DNA from 2 places in the Variovorax sp. GW531-E2 genome. Region 2 is predicted to be linked to the other one. Evidence: riboswitches for the same ligand, from Rfam matches in the RefSeq annotation. Region 2 holds a riboswitch; the other holds the start of a gene.
What was found. Region 2 has a riboswitch for cobalamin ahead of AC07XP_RS01170 (TonB-dependent receptor). Riboswitches for the same ligand answer to the same signal wherever they lie in the genome.
Positions count from the first base shown of each region.

Region 1: another riboswitch for cobalamin. It lies ahead of AC07XP_RS11030 (TonB-dependent receptor domain-containing protein); the one in region 2 lies ahead of AC07XP_RS01170 (TonB-dependent receptor).

Region 1 covers NZ_JBWKXQ010000013.1:98,904-106,621, forward strand. Annotated here, with positions in the region: gene AC07XP_RS10990 (malonate--CoA ligase) at 1-140, shown strand, start outside; gene AC07XP_RS10995 (phenylacetaldoxime dehydratase family protein) at 162-1,226, opposite strand; gene AC07XP_RS11000 (carbon-nitrogen hydrolase family protein) at 1,247-2,251, opposite strand; gene AC07XP_RS11005 (AraC-like ligand-binding domain-containing protein) at 2,431-3,396, shown strand; gene AC07XP_RS11010 (universal stress protein) at 3,442-3,867, opposite strand; gene AC07XP_RS11015 (sulfite exporter TauE/SafE family protein) at 3,941-4,768, opposite strand; gene AC07XP_RS11020 (cell division protein ZapA) at 5,061-5,396, opposite strand; gene AC07XP_RS11025 (hypothetical protein) at 5,393-5,620, opposite strand; cobalamin riboswitch at 5,754-5,993, shown strand; gene AC07XP_RS11030 (TonB-dependent receptor domain-containing protein) at 6,066-7,718, shown strand, end outside.
Region 2 covers NZ_JBWKXQ010000001.1:285,416-293,133, forward strand. Annotated here, with positions in the region: gene katG (catalase/peroxidase HPI) at 1-1,970, opposite strand, end outside; gene AC07XP_RS01150 (cation:proton antiporter domain-containing protein) at 2,154-3,857, shown strand; gene AC07XP_RS01155 (EI24 domain-containing protein) at 3,963-4,841, shown strand; gene AC07XP_RS01160 (hypothetical protein) at 4,811-5,218, opposite strand; gene AC07XP_RS01165 (hypothetical protein) at 5,368-5,589, shown strand; cobalamin riboswitch at 5,671-5,953, shown strand; gene AC07XP_RS01170 (TonB-dependent receptor) at 6,244-7,718, shown strand, end outside.

The DNA.
Region 1 (7,718 bases), on a different contig from region 2:
TGGCCGAGCTCAAGGCCAAGCTGGCGAACTTCAAGATCCCCAAGCGCTGCTTCGTCGTGCCGGAGCTGCCGCGCAACACGATGGGCAAGGTGCAGAAGGCGCTGCTGCGCGCGGAGCACAAGGGGCTGTTCGCCGCCTGAGTCCCGCCGCGCGCCCGGGCTTCAGGCGGCGGGCGCGAGCCCGTTCATCAGCCCGCTGCGCGCGTGGCAGTTGATGTATTCGTAGCTTTGCTCGTCGGCCTTCAGCACCGACACCTCGTGGTACAGGCGCAGGCGCAGCTCGAAGTTCAGCGCCTGCACATAGCGCATGAAGCTGCCGAAGATCGCGACGTGTGTCGGGTGCGACTCGGCCCAGCGCTCCATGTCGGCCAGCGAGCGCCAGTAGCTCAGGCCGAAGGACTTCTGCAGCGGCGCGCCGTGCGCGTCGAGGTGGTGCATGAAGCGGCTGCTGTAGCAGCCGATGGGCAGGCCCTGGTCGCGCAGGAAGTCCATGCCTTCGCGCAGCACCGGGGCCATGTCTTCCAGGTAGCGCTGGCGTTCCTGGCCGGTGGTCTCGGTCCATTCCTGGCCCGAACGGATCATCGCGAGGTGCGTGTGGCCCGCGATGCGCACGCGCTGGCCCGGTGCCGGCGTGCCGGCGATCACCGCGCGCGTGCCCGAAGGCGCGAGCGCGTCTGCCTGCGCGAGCGGGAGTCGATCGCGCATCGACCCCCAGTAGCCGTGCTCCTGCAGTTCGCCGCTCACACCGCCCATCACCACGCCGATGCCCTCGAGGCGGTCGGGCGTGCTGAACAGGGTCTCGAAGTGCGCAGCACGCGGGGATGCGATTTCGCGGAAGTAGCCGAGGCCTTCATGCAAGCGCTCGTCGGCGTTCCACCAGGCCTCGATGGCGGGCGTGGCACACCAGCGCGCGAACGCCGCCGCATCGTGCCAGTAGGCGATGGCGATCATGTTGTCGCAGCCGTCGGCGTCGACGCAATGGGCCAGGTCGTGGTGACCGGGGCCGTCGGGCAAGGCGAAGTCGCGGGCGATCTTCAGGAGCGCGGCGCAGGCCCGGCCCTGCATCGCCGGGCCGCGCGACTGCACGCCGAAGTAGCCCATCACGACCTGGGTCGTCGCCGCGGGCGCGCGCGCCGACCAGCCGGGGTAGGGCGGGGTGTGGTCGTCTGCCACGCGGCGCTCGTGGGTGCGCGGGCAGCGCAGGTGCTCGGGGATGGCCGATTCCATGGTGCGGCTCCGTGGTTGGCTCAGGCCACGACCGGCTCGGGCACGCTGCCCTCGGGCTCCGGCGTGAGCTGCACCACCACGGGCGTGCGCCGCGTCTTGTTCAGCAGCAGCTGCGTGACGTCGGGCCGCGAATAGTGGCCACTCGGATCGGCCGCCGCCTTGGCGAGCGCGATCATGCCGAGGTCGATGTCGGCGATCACCAGGCCTTCGGCGTCTTCGGCCAGCGGCGTGCCCAGTGGCGAACCGTCCGGGCCGTAGATGCGCGCATGCCCGCCGCCGACGCCCAGCATCTGCCGCTTGCCGTCGTCGGTGCACATCAGCTCGCTCATCGCCTTCGACACCGTGGCGCAGGGCGCGATGACGAAGCAGCCGCCCTCGACCGCATACACCTGGCTCGCGGCGTTGTTGACCTCGTGGCCCAGCGCGTAGGCCGCGCCGCGGTAGAGCGAAAAGCTCGGCCATGCACCGCAGTGGATCTGCTCGTTCTGCGCGTACATCGCGTACTTGCTCAGCGGCTGCAGGTGTTCCCAGCAGCACAGCGAGCCGATGTTGCCCAGCGGCGTCTCGACCACGTGCAGGTCGGCGCCGTCGCCTTCGCCGAACACGGTGCGTTCCACGTGCGTGGGCTTGAGCTTGCGGCGTGTCTGCACGGTGCGGCCCTGGTCGTCGATCAGCGCCTGCGCGATGTAGAGGCTGCCCGCCGCTTTCTCGCTGTAGCCGAGCGAGAGCCAGATCCTGTGCTGGCGTGCCGCCGCCTGCAGGCGTTCGAACTCGGGCGAGCCGATGACCAGCGAGTTGTCGTGGTAGCGCTGCACGAACTGCATGCCCCAGGCCGGCGAATCGAGCCAGACCCACCACGGGTAGCCCGGCACCCAGGTCTCGGGAAAGGCGATGAGCTGCACGCCCTGTTTCGCGGCCTGCGCCATGAGGTCGATGGTCTTGTCGATGGTGGCGTCGAGGTCGAGGAACACAGGCGCGGCCTGCACGGCGGCGACGCGGAGCTTGGGGTGGACGGTGGTCGGCATGGGGTGTTCTCCAGGGGGCAATGAACGTAACGAAATCCCCACTGTGCGCACCGGGTTTGCGCGGTGGCATGCGGGTTGCATGAAGCGTAAATTCGCGCCGCCGGAACGCCTTGACCCGGATTGGCGGCGTTCTTGTTCCAGCGTTGCATGTGCCTTGCGAAGGCCTTCCGAGGACCCCGATGACCCCCTTGCTCAGCACCGATGCCGTCCCGCGCGACCAGCGGCTCGCGTACTGGACCGACATGATCTGCAATGTCTACGTGCAGCTCGAGTGCGACGCGGTGCGCACCGGCGACGGCGGCGATTTCGAGGGCAGCATCCGCCAGCACGCGCTACCCGGCCTCGGCATGTCGGTCGTGACCTCGCGGGCGCAGAAGGTGATGCGCACGCCGGGCCACATCGCGGCATCGAGCGACGACTGTTTTCTCGTGAGCATCCAGGCGCGCGGGCAGGGCGTGGTGCGCCAGGACGGGCGCGACGCCGTGCTCGGTGCCGGCGACTTCGCGCTGTACGACAGCACGCGGCCTTACCAGCTGCTGTTCGACCGGCCCTTCGAGCAGATCGTGCTCAAGCTGCCTGGCGAGCGGCTGCGCAGCGAACTGCGCGACACCGAGGCGCTCACGGCCACCACCGTGTCGGGGCGCGAGGGCGCGGGGCACCTGCTGCTGGGCATGATCCGCACGCTGCGCGAGGACTTCGACGCGCTGCAGCCGGCCTCGGCGCTGGCGGTGGCCCATGGCGTGCAGAACATCCTCGTGGCCGGCCTGCAGACGTTGCCTGCGGCGCACGCACCGGCGCTCAGCAAGCTCACGGCGTACCACCTCGCGCGCGTGAAGCAGCGCATCGACGAGCAGCTGGCCGATCCGACGCTGTCGGTGGGCACGCTGGCGGCGCAGCTGGGCATGTCGGTGAGCCACATCCACCGCGTGTTCAAGAGCGAGCCGCTGACGCCCTCGCAGTACATCTGGGAGCGCCGACTCGACGCATGCAGCCGCGACCTGCTGGAGCCGCGCTTGGCAGGGCGGCCCGTGGGGGAGATCGCGTACGGGAGGGGGTTCAACGACGCGGCGCATTTCAGCCGCGCGTTTCGCGAGCGCTTCGGATGTTCGCCGCGCGAATGGCGGCAGCAGCGCTCGCCGCAATGACCGCGGCCCCGGCGCAGCGGCCGTCGCCGGGGTGACCGGGGCTGCTTACTGAACCAGCAGCACCGAGATGTCGGTTTCGGCCACGACCTTGGTCGCGACCGAGCCCATCAGCGCGCGGCCCAGGATGCCGTGGCCGTGCGTGCCCAGCACGATCAGCTCGGCCTTCGATTCGGTGGCCGACTTGAGGATTTCCTCGGCCGCGTGGCCGTGGCGCGCGTCGGCGGTGAAGTTGGCCACGCCTTTCTCGGCGAACCAGGCCTTCACCGGGTCGAGCACCTTGGCGTTTTCCTCGGCGTAGTACTCGGTGACGATTTCCTTGCTCAGGTGGCGCGCCACGTGGCCGGAGATGCCGGTGCAGACATTGACCACCACCAGCTCATGGCCGTCCACGAACATGGTGCGGTTGGCGAGCAGGTAATTGAGGGCCTTTTGCGTGTAGGCGCTGCCGTCGACTGCAATGAGGATTTTCATGGCTTTCCTTCTACGACTGTGAACAAGTGCCGCATAGGATGGCACAGGAAAGCCACGGGGTGTTTGATATGCCTCAGCCCCGCAGGCCCTTCCAGAGCATGTAGGCGGCCAGCAGGTAGAGGATGCTCGCGAACACGCGCTTGAGCTTCTTCACCGGCAGGCTGTGCGCGGCCCTGGCGCCCAGCGGCGCGGTGAACACGCTGCAGGCCGCGATCACCACGAGCGCGGGCAGCCAGATGTAGCCGAAGGCGCCGGCCGGCAGGCCCTGCACCGACTGCCCGCTGAGCACATAGCCCAGCACGTTGGCCACCGCAATGGGAAAGCCCAGCGCCGCACTGGTCGCCACCGCGTTGTGGATCGCCACGTTGCACCACGTCATGAACGGCACGCTGATGAAGCCGCCGCCCGCGCCCACCAGGCCCGAGATGAAGCCGATGGTGCCGCCCGCCGCGAGCTGGCCGCCGGTGCCGGGCATCTGGCGCGTGGGCTTGGGCTTCTTGTCGAGGAACATCTGCGTGGCCGAGAAGCCCACGAACAGCGCGAAGAAGATGGCCAGCGCCGTGCCCTTGAGCAGCGCGAACACGCCCAGGCTGCCCGCAAGGCTGCCGATGACGATGCCGGGGGCCAGGCGCTGCACGATGTCCCAGCGCACCGCGCCGCGCTTGTGGTGCGCGCGCACGCTGGACACCGACGTGAAGATGATCGTCGCCATCGAGGTCGCGATCGCCATCTTCACCGCCAGGTCGGCCGGCACGCCGCGCTGGCCCATGATGATCGTGATGAACGGCACCATCAGCATGCCGCCGCCGATGCCCAGCAGGCCGGCGAGGAAACCGGTGCCCAGGCCGAGCGCGGCGAGTTCGGCGATCAGGAGCGGGTCGAGCAGGGCAGCGAGGTTCACGGGAGGATGGGGAAAGAACGAGCGGCTGAAAAAGCAACGGCCCCGTGCGGTGAAGCAGGGGGCCGTGGCGGGAAAAGGTGTCTGCAGATGGTGTGCCGGACCCGCATCCTGAACCAGGGTTCAGGTGGGCGAGGGCAGCAGGACTTCGGGTTCATCTGACGCGAGATGATCACGCCCGTCAAGCGATGTACCAAGCCCGGCTCCGGAGAGCATTGGAACAAGGAAATATTAAGCCCGACACGTCTGCAGACAAAACGGATTTTACGCCCCGGATGTGCCGGGCCGCGTGCCCTCAGAGCAAATGTCCATCGCCTGCCAGGGCCTGATCGAGTCTCTGAATGAGCTGGGCGGCCTTCGGGTCGGTGTCGGTGGCGGTTTCTTCCGTGCTGCTGGCCGCGACGGGGGCCGGTGCGGCGGCAGCAGCGGCCTGCTGGGCCGCGAGATCGAAAGCCAGGTTCAGCGAGGCGAGCACGGCGATGCGGTCGCGTGCCTTCACCTTGCCTGCGTCGCGGATCTTGCACATGGCCGCGTCCACGCGGTCGACGGCCTCGCGCAGTTGCGCTTCGCCGCCGTCGGGACAGCCGAGCAAATAGCTCTGGCCCATGATCTGTACTTCAATCTGCTTCATGCGTGATGGGAATCTTCGGAAGGGGGTTCGGCCGGCAGCCGTTCGAGCAGGGCATCGAGGCGGGTGCGGGCCGCGGCGAGCCGCGACTTCAGGCCGTCGCGTTCACGCGTGAGCGCATCGACCTGTTCCTGCAGCAGCGCGTTGGTGCGCTGCACCTCTTCGTGACGCACGAGCAGGCGTTCCACACGCTCGGCGATCTGGTCGATGGGGCTGGAGGCGGGCATGGTTGGCGATTGTAGTTTCCCGGGAATTCGGAACATCCGGCGCACCGCGCGGGGCGCGCACCGGACGTGGCCGAGATTCTGGGGCCTGCGCCGCCTGCGATCAAACCCGGTGTGGTGCGTCCGCCCCGTGGGCCTAAAATCTCGCCCGTTGGTGCTCGCGGCGTGGTTCGCACGGCGCAGTTCAACGGGAAGCAGGAGTGGACGCCCCCCGGGGCCGAAGCCGCCTGCGCTGCCCCCGCAACGGTCAAGCAGACGACGCCGCAACGCGTCACCCCTTTCCATCCAGCCACTGGGCGCCCTGAAACAGGTGCCTGGGAAGGCGGCAAAGGGTCGATCTGCCAGCCCGGATACCGGCCAACAAGGCGGCTGCCGCATCGGCAGCCATGACGCCCATGGCGCCGGCGGGGAAGCCGGCCAGGGCATAGAAGTTCGTTCGGTTCACCCCATGATTTCCTGTGTTTCCCTCTTCAGCGGCCGCGCCAGCGTGCGCCGCAACCGTCCCGCGTGCCTGCCGCTGACGATCGCCCTGGCCTCGGCCTTCGGCGGCCTGGCCCTGGTGCCGCTGGCCGCGCAGGCGCAAGTTGCAGCGGCAGCACCTGGCACGCTCGACGAGACCGTCGTCACCGCCAACCGCACGCCGCAGGCGCTGTCGGACCTGGTGGGCGATGTCTCCATCGTCGACCGCAAGACCATCGAACGCAGCGGCGCCACCGGCGTGGCCGACGTGCTGGCGCGCCTGCCGGGCATGGAGATCTCGCGCAGCGGCGGCGTGGGCAACGCCACCAGCGTGTTCATCCGCGGCGCCGAATCGCGCTTCACTGCGGTCTACCTCGATGGCGTGCGCATCGATTCGCAATCGACCGGCGGCGCCGGTTGGGAAGGCATTCCGCTCGCGCAGATCGACCGCATCGAAGTGCTGCGCGGCCCGGCCGCCGCGGTGTACGGCTCGGACGCCGTGGGCGGCGTGATCCAGCTCTTCACCAAGCGCGGCGAGGAGGGCGTGTCGCCCTACGCCGGCATCGGCTTCGGCAGCCACGGCCTGCGCCGGATCGAAGGCGGCGTGAGCGGCAAGTCGGGCCTGCTCGACTACTCGTTCGGCGTGGCGCACGAGGAAAGCAAGGGCTTCAACATCCAGCCGATCGCCAAGCGCACGCCCTCGAAGGACGGCTTCACCAACCCCGACCGCGATGGCTACCGCAGCACCTCGGGCAACCTGAAGCTGGGTTTCCAGATCACGCCCGACCAGCGCATCGACGCCACCTTGCTCACCAGCAACACCGAGGCGGCCTACGACCCGTCGGTGAGCTTTCGCACCAGGCCGCCGATCACCTTCCGCAACGACGTGTCGACCAACGAACTGCGCACCGCCGGCCTGACCTGGTCGGCCAAGTGGAACGACATCTACAGCACCCGCCTGCAGGTGACCGATTCGCAGACCGTCTACAAGACCCAGCCCTCGTTCTATCGCACCGAGACCCGCCTGCGCGGCTACCTGTTCCAGAACGAATTCCGCTTCGGCGCGCACCTGGTGACCGCCACGCTCGAGCGCCGCGAGGACGCGCTCGAAAACGCGCCGACCACCTCGGCCAAGCTGTTCTCGCGCGACCGCTCGCAGAACGCCGCCGCATTGGGCTACGGCTACGTGAAGGGCCCGCACTCGCTGCAGCTGCACGTGCGCCACGACGACGACAGCGAGTTCGGCGGCAAGACCACCGGCAGCGCCGCCTACGGCTACGCGATCACGCCGAGCCTGCGCGCCACCGTGTCGGCCGGCACCGCGTTCCGCGCGCCCACGCTGTACCAGCGCTTCAGCGAGTACGGCCTGGCGAGCCTGCAGCCCGAATCGAGCCGCAACGTCGAACTGGGCCTGCAGTACACGGCCGGCGCCACGCAGGCCGGCATCGTGCTGTACCGCAACCGCGTGCAGAACCTGATCGTGTTCGACGGCAGCGCCAAGGGCTGCCAGTCGTCGTTCGGCTGCTACGCCAGCACGGCGCGCGCACGCTACCAGGGCGTGACGCTCACGGGCGGCCACCGCATCGGCGACGTCACGCTGCGCGCCTCGCTCGACTACCAGGACCCGCGCGACCTCGCCACC
Region 2 (7,718 bases):
AAGACGCCGTGGCGCGTCTGGCCGACGTTGGTGTCGAGCACGCGCAGGCCACCGACCAGCACCGTCATCTCGGGCGCCGTGAGCGTGAGCAGCTGCGCCTTGTCGATCAGCAGCGCTTCGCCGGGCACGCTGTAGCGGCCCTTCAGGTAGTTGCGGAAGCCGTCGGCTGCGGGCTCCAGCGGCTCGAACGAGGGCACGTCGGTCTGTTCCTGCGAGGCGTCGGCGCGGCCCGGCGAGAAGGGCACCTTCACTTCACGGCCGCCATTGCGCGCGGCCTGTTCCACGCCCGCACCGCCGGCCAGCACGATCAGGTCGGCCAGCGAGATCTTCTTGCCGCCGGTCTGCGCCGCGTTGAACTCGCTCTGGATGCCTTCGAGCACCTTCAGCACCTGGGCCAGCTGCGCGGGCTGGTTGACGGCCCAGTCCTTCTGCGGTGCGAGCCGCACGCGGGCGCCGTTGGCACCGCCGCGCATGTCGGAGCCGCGGAAGGTGGAGGCCGAGGCCCACGCCGTCGACACCAGCTGCGCGGGCGTGAGGCCCGAGGCCAGCACCTTCTTCGTCAGCGCCGCGACGTCGTTGGCGTCGACCAGCGGGTGGTCGACGGCCGGGATCGGGTCTTGCCAGATCAGCTCTTCGGCCGGCACCTCGGGTCCGAGGTAGCGGGCGCGCGGGCCCATGTCGCGGTGCGTGAGCTTGAACCAGGCGCGCGCGAAGGCGTCGGCGAGCTGGTCGGGGTTGGCCAGGAAGCGGCGCGAGATCTTTTCGTAGGCCGGGTCCAGGCGCAGCGACAGGTCGGTCGTGAGCATGGTCGGCGCGTGGCGCTTGGAGCCGTCGTGCGCGTCGGGGATGGTGCCGGCACCGGCGCCGCCCTTGGCCACCCACTGGTGCGCGCCGGCGGGGCTCTTGGTCAGCTCCCATTCGTAGCCGAACAGGTTCTCGAAGAAGTTGTTGCTCCACTTCGTGGGCGTGGTCGTCCACGTCACTTCGAGGCCGCTGGTGATGGTGTCGCCGCCCTTGCCGGTGCCGAAGCTGTTCTTCCAGCCGAAGCCCTGGTCTTCGAGGCCGGCGGCTTCGGGTTCCTTGCCGACGTTCGAGGCCGGCCCCGCGCCGTGCGTCTTGCCGAAGGTGTGGCCGCCGGCGATGAGCGCCACGGTTTCCTCGTCGTTCATGGCCATGCGGGCGAAGGTGTCGCGGATGTCGTGGGCCGCGGCGATCGGGTCGGGGTTGCCGTCCGGGCCTTCGGGGTTCACGTAGATCAGGCCCATCTGCACGGCGCCCAGCGGGTTCTCGAGGTTGCGGCTGTGCGGCACCTTGCTGTCGTCGTCCTTCACGAGCACGCCGCGGTCTTTCTCGACGCCGGGCGAGCCCTGTGCGTAGCGCACGTCGCCGCCCAGCCAGGTCTTCTCGCGGCCCCAGTACACGTCCTGGTCGGGCTCCCACACGTCGGGGCGGCCACCGCCGAAGCCGAAGGTCTTGAAGCCCATGGTCTCGAGCGCGACGTTGCCGGTGAGGATCAGCAGGTCGGCCCAGGAAATCTTCTGGCCGTACTTCTGCTTGATCGGCCACAGCAGGCGGCGCGCCTTGTCCAGGCTCACGTTGTCGGGCCAGCTGTTGAGCGGCGCGAAGCGCTGCTGCCCGCGGCCGGCGCCGCCGCGGCCGTCGCCGATGCGGTAGGTGCCGGCGCTGTGCCAGGCCATGCGGATGAAGAGCGGGCCGTAGTGACCGAAGTCGGCGGGCCACCAGTCCTGCGAGTCGGTCATCAGCGCGGCGAGGTCTTTCTTCACCGCGGCCAGGTCGAGGCTCTGGAAGGCCTTGGCGTAGTCGAAACCGGCGCCCAGGGGATCGGATTTGGAGGAGTGCTGGTGCAGCAGGTCCAGGCGCAGCTGCTCGGGCCACCAGTCGCGGTTCGTGGTGCCGGCGCCGGTGGCCTGGCTGAACGGGCACTTCGCTTCGGTTTTCTCGTTGCTCATGGGGAGGCTCCTGTTGTTGGGGGGACGGGGGGACCGCTCAAATTCTGGATGAGAAAGGTGTCGATGCGAATAGAAGTGCTTTATGCCTACGATAGTTCGCGTCGCTTCCGTAGGGGTGTAGACGCAGGCCCGTAGAAGCCTGCGGGCTTCAAAGGTTGGGGGCCGTTCCTGCAAAATGGACCGATGCCCCACAGCGTCTCCCTCATCAATACGATTGCCGCCGGCCTGGGGTTGGCGCTGGTGTTCGGCTTTCTCGCGGCGCGGCTGCGATTGCCGGCGCTGGTGGGGTACCTCCTGGCGGGCGTGATCATCGGCCCGTTCACGCCGGGCTTCGTGGCCGACGCGGGCATTGCCGCACAACTGGCCGAGATCGGCGTGATGCTGCTGATGTTCGGCGTGGGCCTGCATTTTTCGCTGGCCGACCTGCTTGCGGTGCGCAAGATCGCGCTGCCCGGCGCCATCGCGCAGATCGCGGTCGCCACGCTGCTCGGCGGCGGGCTGGCCATGTGGTGGGGCTGGAGCTGGGGCACGGCGCTGGTGTTCGGGCTGGCGCTGTCGGTGGCGAGCACTGTGGTGCTGCTGCGCGCGCTCGAGAGCCTGGGCATCCTCGATTCCTTCACCGGCCGCATCGCGGTGGGCTGGCTGGTGGTTGAAGACCTCGCGATGGTGCTGGTGCTCGTGCTGCTGCCGCCGCTGGCGGGTGCGCTGGGCAGCACCAAGGTCGACACCAGCGGCGACCCCGTCTGGCAGACGCTGGGCCTCACCTTGCTGCAGGTCGGCGGCTTCGTGGTGCTGATGCTGGTGGTGGGGCGGCGCGTGTTCCCGTGGATTCTCTGGCAGGTCACGCGCACCGGCTCGCGCGAGCTGTTCACGCTGTGCGTGGTGGCGGCGGCCGTGAGCATCGCCTTCGCCTCGGCTGCGCTGTTCGGCGTGTCGTTCGCGCTGGGCGCCTTCTTCGCCGGCATGGTCATGCGCGAGTCGCAGTTCAGCCACCGCGCGGCGCAGGAGTCGCTGCCGCTGCGCGATGCGTTTGCCGTGCTGTTCTTCGTGTCGGTCGGCATGCTGTTCGACCCCTCGGTGCTGCTGGAGCGCCCGCTGCAGGTGCTGGCTGTGGTGCTGGTGATCGTGCTGGGCAAGTCGCTCGCGGCCTGCGCGCTGGTGCTGGTGTTCCGCTACCCGCTGGCCACCGCGCTCACCGTGAGCGCGAGCCTGGCGCAGATCGGCGAGTTCTCGTTCATCCTGGCCGGGCTGGGCGTGTCGCTCGGCCTGCTGCCGGTGGAAGGGCAGAGCCTGGTGCTGGCGGGCGCGCTGATCTCCATCGCCACCAACCCGCTGTGGTTCAGCCTCATCGCGCCGCTGCAGAAATGGCTGCACGCGCATTCGAAATTTGCGCGCGAGCTGGACGCGCGCAGCGACCCGCTGGCCGAGCTGCCGATGACCACCGAGGCCAAGTACCTGTCGCGCCAGGTGGTGCTGGTCGGCTACGGCCGGGTGGGCCGGCGCATCGCCGCCGAGCTCGAGACCAACGACATCCCCTACGTGGTGGCCGAGCAGAACCGCGAGCTGGTCGAGAAGCTGCGCGAGGCCGGAATCCCGGCCGTGTGGGGCGACGCGGCCGATCCGGCGGTGCTGATCCAGGCGCACGTGGCGCGCGCCCGCGTGCTCGTGGTGGCCACGCCCGACGCCATGAACGTGCGCCAGATGATCGAAACCGCGCGCACGCTGAACCCCACCATCCAGACCGTGGTGCGCAGCCACAACGAGCAGGAAGCCCGCCTGCTGGCCGCCGAAACCGACGCGAAGGTGTTCCTGGGCGAACAGGAACTCGCCCAGGCGATGGCCCGCGATGTGGTGCAGCGCGCCGCCGCGATGGCAGTGCCGGCCTGAGGGCCGGTCGATTCCTCCTGTTGCAGCGCGCGTCGGCCGAGGAGCCCGTTCCTCGGCCAAGGCGTGCGCCCGCATATTTCATCGATTTCTCCTTTTTCTGATCCCATGTCACTGAAAGCCCGATGGCATTCGTTGCTCGGCGCGGTGCGCGAGTCCCTGGTCTGCCTCGCGCTGGCCTTCCGCTCCAGCCTGCGCCCCGGCATCGCGCTGCGTTCCGCGGGCCTGTGCCTGCTGGTCTTCACGGTGTGGAGCTGGGTGCTCTACCGTCACTTTCAGCCGATCGGCATGGCGGCCGGGGTGGTGTCGGTCTTCATCGTGATGGGCGGGGCGGTGCTCGGCCTGCTGCCCGGCACGGGAGGCAGTGGGGGGAGCATCGCGGGCATGGCGGGCATCGCCCCTGCGCTGGCGATGTTGCTGCTCTATGCGGCGCTGCTCACGGTCGTGGTGCTGGTGGTGATGTACGTCGGCGTCATCGTCGCCACCATCCGGCTGGCGTTGCGCTGGGTGGTGTTGGGCCCGGTGCGCGAGCGCGTGCAGGCGCGTTACCCGGCGCTGCTGCAGTCACGGCCCGAGTCCTCGGGCTTGCTGGTCGGCGTGCGCGGATGGCTGGGGCCCTGGCTGGGCGCGAGCCTGGGGATGCTGCTGTGCCTGCTGGTGCCGGTGATCAACGGCGTGCTGCTGTTCCTGCTGCTCGCCTACCTCAACGTGCGCTTCCTGCTGGCGCCCGCGCTCGCCGGCATCGCGAACGGCGAGGAGCGCATGCAGGTCGTGCGTCGCCAGCGCGGTGCGATGGTGGCGTTCGGCGTTCTGATCCTGCTGCTGGCGCTCGTGCCGGTGGTGAATCTACTGCTGCCCGCCTTGCTGGGCGCAGGCACCTGCCACCTCGGCTGCCGAGGTATGGAGGCACAGCGCCGGGCTGACACCGACGCCTTGACCGACGCTTCGGCCAGCGCTCAAAGGTCCTCGATCACCAGCGTGCGATAACGCTCGGCGATCGAGTAGGGCACGGTACGCACCAGTTCCATCACGCGCTCGGCGATGGCGCCGTCCTTGGTGCGGATCAGCAGGCCCGTGTGGCCTTCGTGGGCCAGCTGGATGAAGGCGCGCACCGTGTCGCCGTCGGTGCCGGCGGAGGGCAGGGGGCTGTGCGAGGCATGCACGGTCGGCGCGATTTCCGCCAGGACGGTTTCGGCCGGTATCAGGTAGACCTCGTCGCCGCTCACGATGCCTTTCGCGATCAGCCCGTGGCCGATGCGGCTGGCGTCTTCGACGCTCGGAAACATCACCAGGGAGTAACCGGTCGGGTAGAACGCGCCACCGAAGGCGGCGCGCATGTTGGGTTCAAGCGTGAAATGTTTCATGCTGACTCCTTGTTCTGATGCAACTCCCCACCCCTAACATTAGGCCGCGCGGCGTCCATGCACTGTAGGAGAAGCCCTAGTACTGACAACCGCGCCAGCCCCTTGCCCGTTCAAAGGCGGGTTCATTCCCTGTTTCATTTCTGACCGTCATGCCTTCGCCGAGAGACATCGCACTCACCGTCCACGAACTGGAAGAAGGGGAGTTCTACTGGGTGCTGATGGAGGCCGTGGACGGCTCGCCCGGCGACTCCACCCATGTGTACGTGCCGCTCGAAGCCGCCCACGAGCCCTACGCCACGTATTCGAACGCGCTGGTGGCCGGCGTGGCGGTGCTGCGGCGGCTGTTCGGGCCCGACGGCAAACCCGTCTGACGGGGCCCGCAAGGGCGCCGCCGCAGGGCGCTCCCTATAATCCCGGCGGTTGGAAACATTGGTTCACACCGGTGTCGTCCAACACCCCACGGTTCGAAGGTGCCCTGCACGACCAGTCACAGGATTGGCGGCGGGGTTAAACGGGAAGCAGGTGCGAGGCGTCGTTTTTTCGAACGACCCTTCCATTCCTGCGCTGCCCCCGCAACGGTCAGCGGACATCGACACCCTCAGGCCCCGGCGATCTTTCGCTGGGGCAGCCACTGCGCTTCGGCGTGGGAAGGCGAGGGCTTCGGCGCCGAGGTGCATGCATTGCACCCCGACGCACTCCGCGAGCCCGGATACCGGCCTTCGCAACCGCCTTCGGATGCTGCGGGAGTGCGTGTCCGGGCCTGCCGCTTTTCCCTCGCGCGAAACGGCACCGCCCCTCGTCTCTTCTCCCTTGGCGTCCGCGATCGGTCAGGAGCCTGCGGGGACGCAGGCTGGAGGAGAAGTCGGATGAATCGCATTGCATCGCCGCCGCGCGATCGCTCGGGCCCGCCCCTGCAACGGGCGCGCCTTTCGGGTCTTTCAGGTCTTTCGCTGGGGCTTGGCCTCGCTTGCGGGCCCGCCCTGGCCCAATCGGGCGACACAACCGGTCGCCCCAGCCTCACGCCCGTGCAGGTCGAAGCCAGCCGCCACACGCCGCTGGCCCTGGACGAACCCACGCAGACCGGCAGCCGCCTGGGCCTCACGCCACTCGAAACGCCGGCCAGCATCGAGGTGCTCACCGGCGACGCGATCCGCGCGCGCGGCGACGTGTCGGTGGTCGAGGCCGCGAGCCGCGCCACCGGCATCACGGGCTCGCCCGCGCCGGGCAATGGCGGCTCGTCGCTGTCGGCGCGCGGCTTCAACGGCCACGGCTCGGTGATGCAGTTGTACGACGGCACGCGCCTGTATGTGGGCGCGGGCACCGTCACCTTCCCGTTCGACACCTGGTCGACCGACCGCATCGAGGTGCTGCGCGGCGCCGCCTCGGTGATGTTCGGCGAGGGCGCCATCGGCGGCGCGATCAACGTGGTGCCCAAGAAGCCCACGCGCGGCCCGATCCGCAACGAGGCGCTCGTGAGCGGGGGCTCCGACGCCACGCGCCAGGTCGCCTTCGGCAGCGGCGGGGCGATCAACGACATGCTGTCGTACCGCTTCGACATCAGCCACCGCAGGACCGACGGCTTCATGCGGCGCGGCGAGGCCGAGAGCCTGGCGGTGGGCGGCGCGGTGCGGCTCGATGTGTCGCCGCGGCTGCAGTTCACGCTCTCGCACGACGAGGGCCGCCAGACGCCGCAGCGCTACTTCGGCGTGCCGCTCATCAACGGCCGCGTGAGCAGCCTGAACCGCGAACAGAACTACAACCTCGACGACGCCGAGGTCAAGTACCGCGACCGCTGGACCCGCCTCGATGCGCAGTGGACGCCCAACGACGCCGTCACCGTGCGCAACCAGCTCTATCGCCTGGACAGCAAGCGCCACTGGCGCGACAGCGAAACCTACACCTACAGCGCCACCACGAACCGCGTGACGCGCGGCGACTACCTGGAGATCGGCCACGACCAGGAACAGATCGGCAACCGCACCGACGCCACCTTCAAGCACGCGCTGTTCGGCCTGAAGAACCAGGTGCTGGTGGGCTTCGATGTGAACCGCATCGACTTCCTGAATTCGAGCGACACGCCCTACGGCGGGCGCTCGGTGGTCGATGCCTTCGTCTTCAACCCCGGCACCTACGCTTCGCCCACTCCCTACCTGCCGCGCTACAAGACCAAGACCCGCACCTACGCCTTCTTCGCCGAAGATAAGCTGGCCTTCAACGAGCACTGGTCGGTGGTCGGCAGCCTGCGCTGGGACCACGCGAAGATCGTGCGCACCGATCCGCAGAACCGCGCCCCGCGCCTGGACAAGACCTTCGAGTACGCCACGGGCCGCCTGGGCGTGGTCTACGCGCCCGACGCCGCGCAGTCGTTCTATGCGCAGGTGGCGCGCGCAGCCGATCCGCTCACCGGGCTCATCAGCACCTCGACCACGCAGGTGCCGTTCGAGCTCAGCGTCGGCAAGCAGGTCGAGGTGGGCTACAAGCGCCAGCTGGCCGAGGGCCG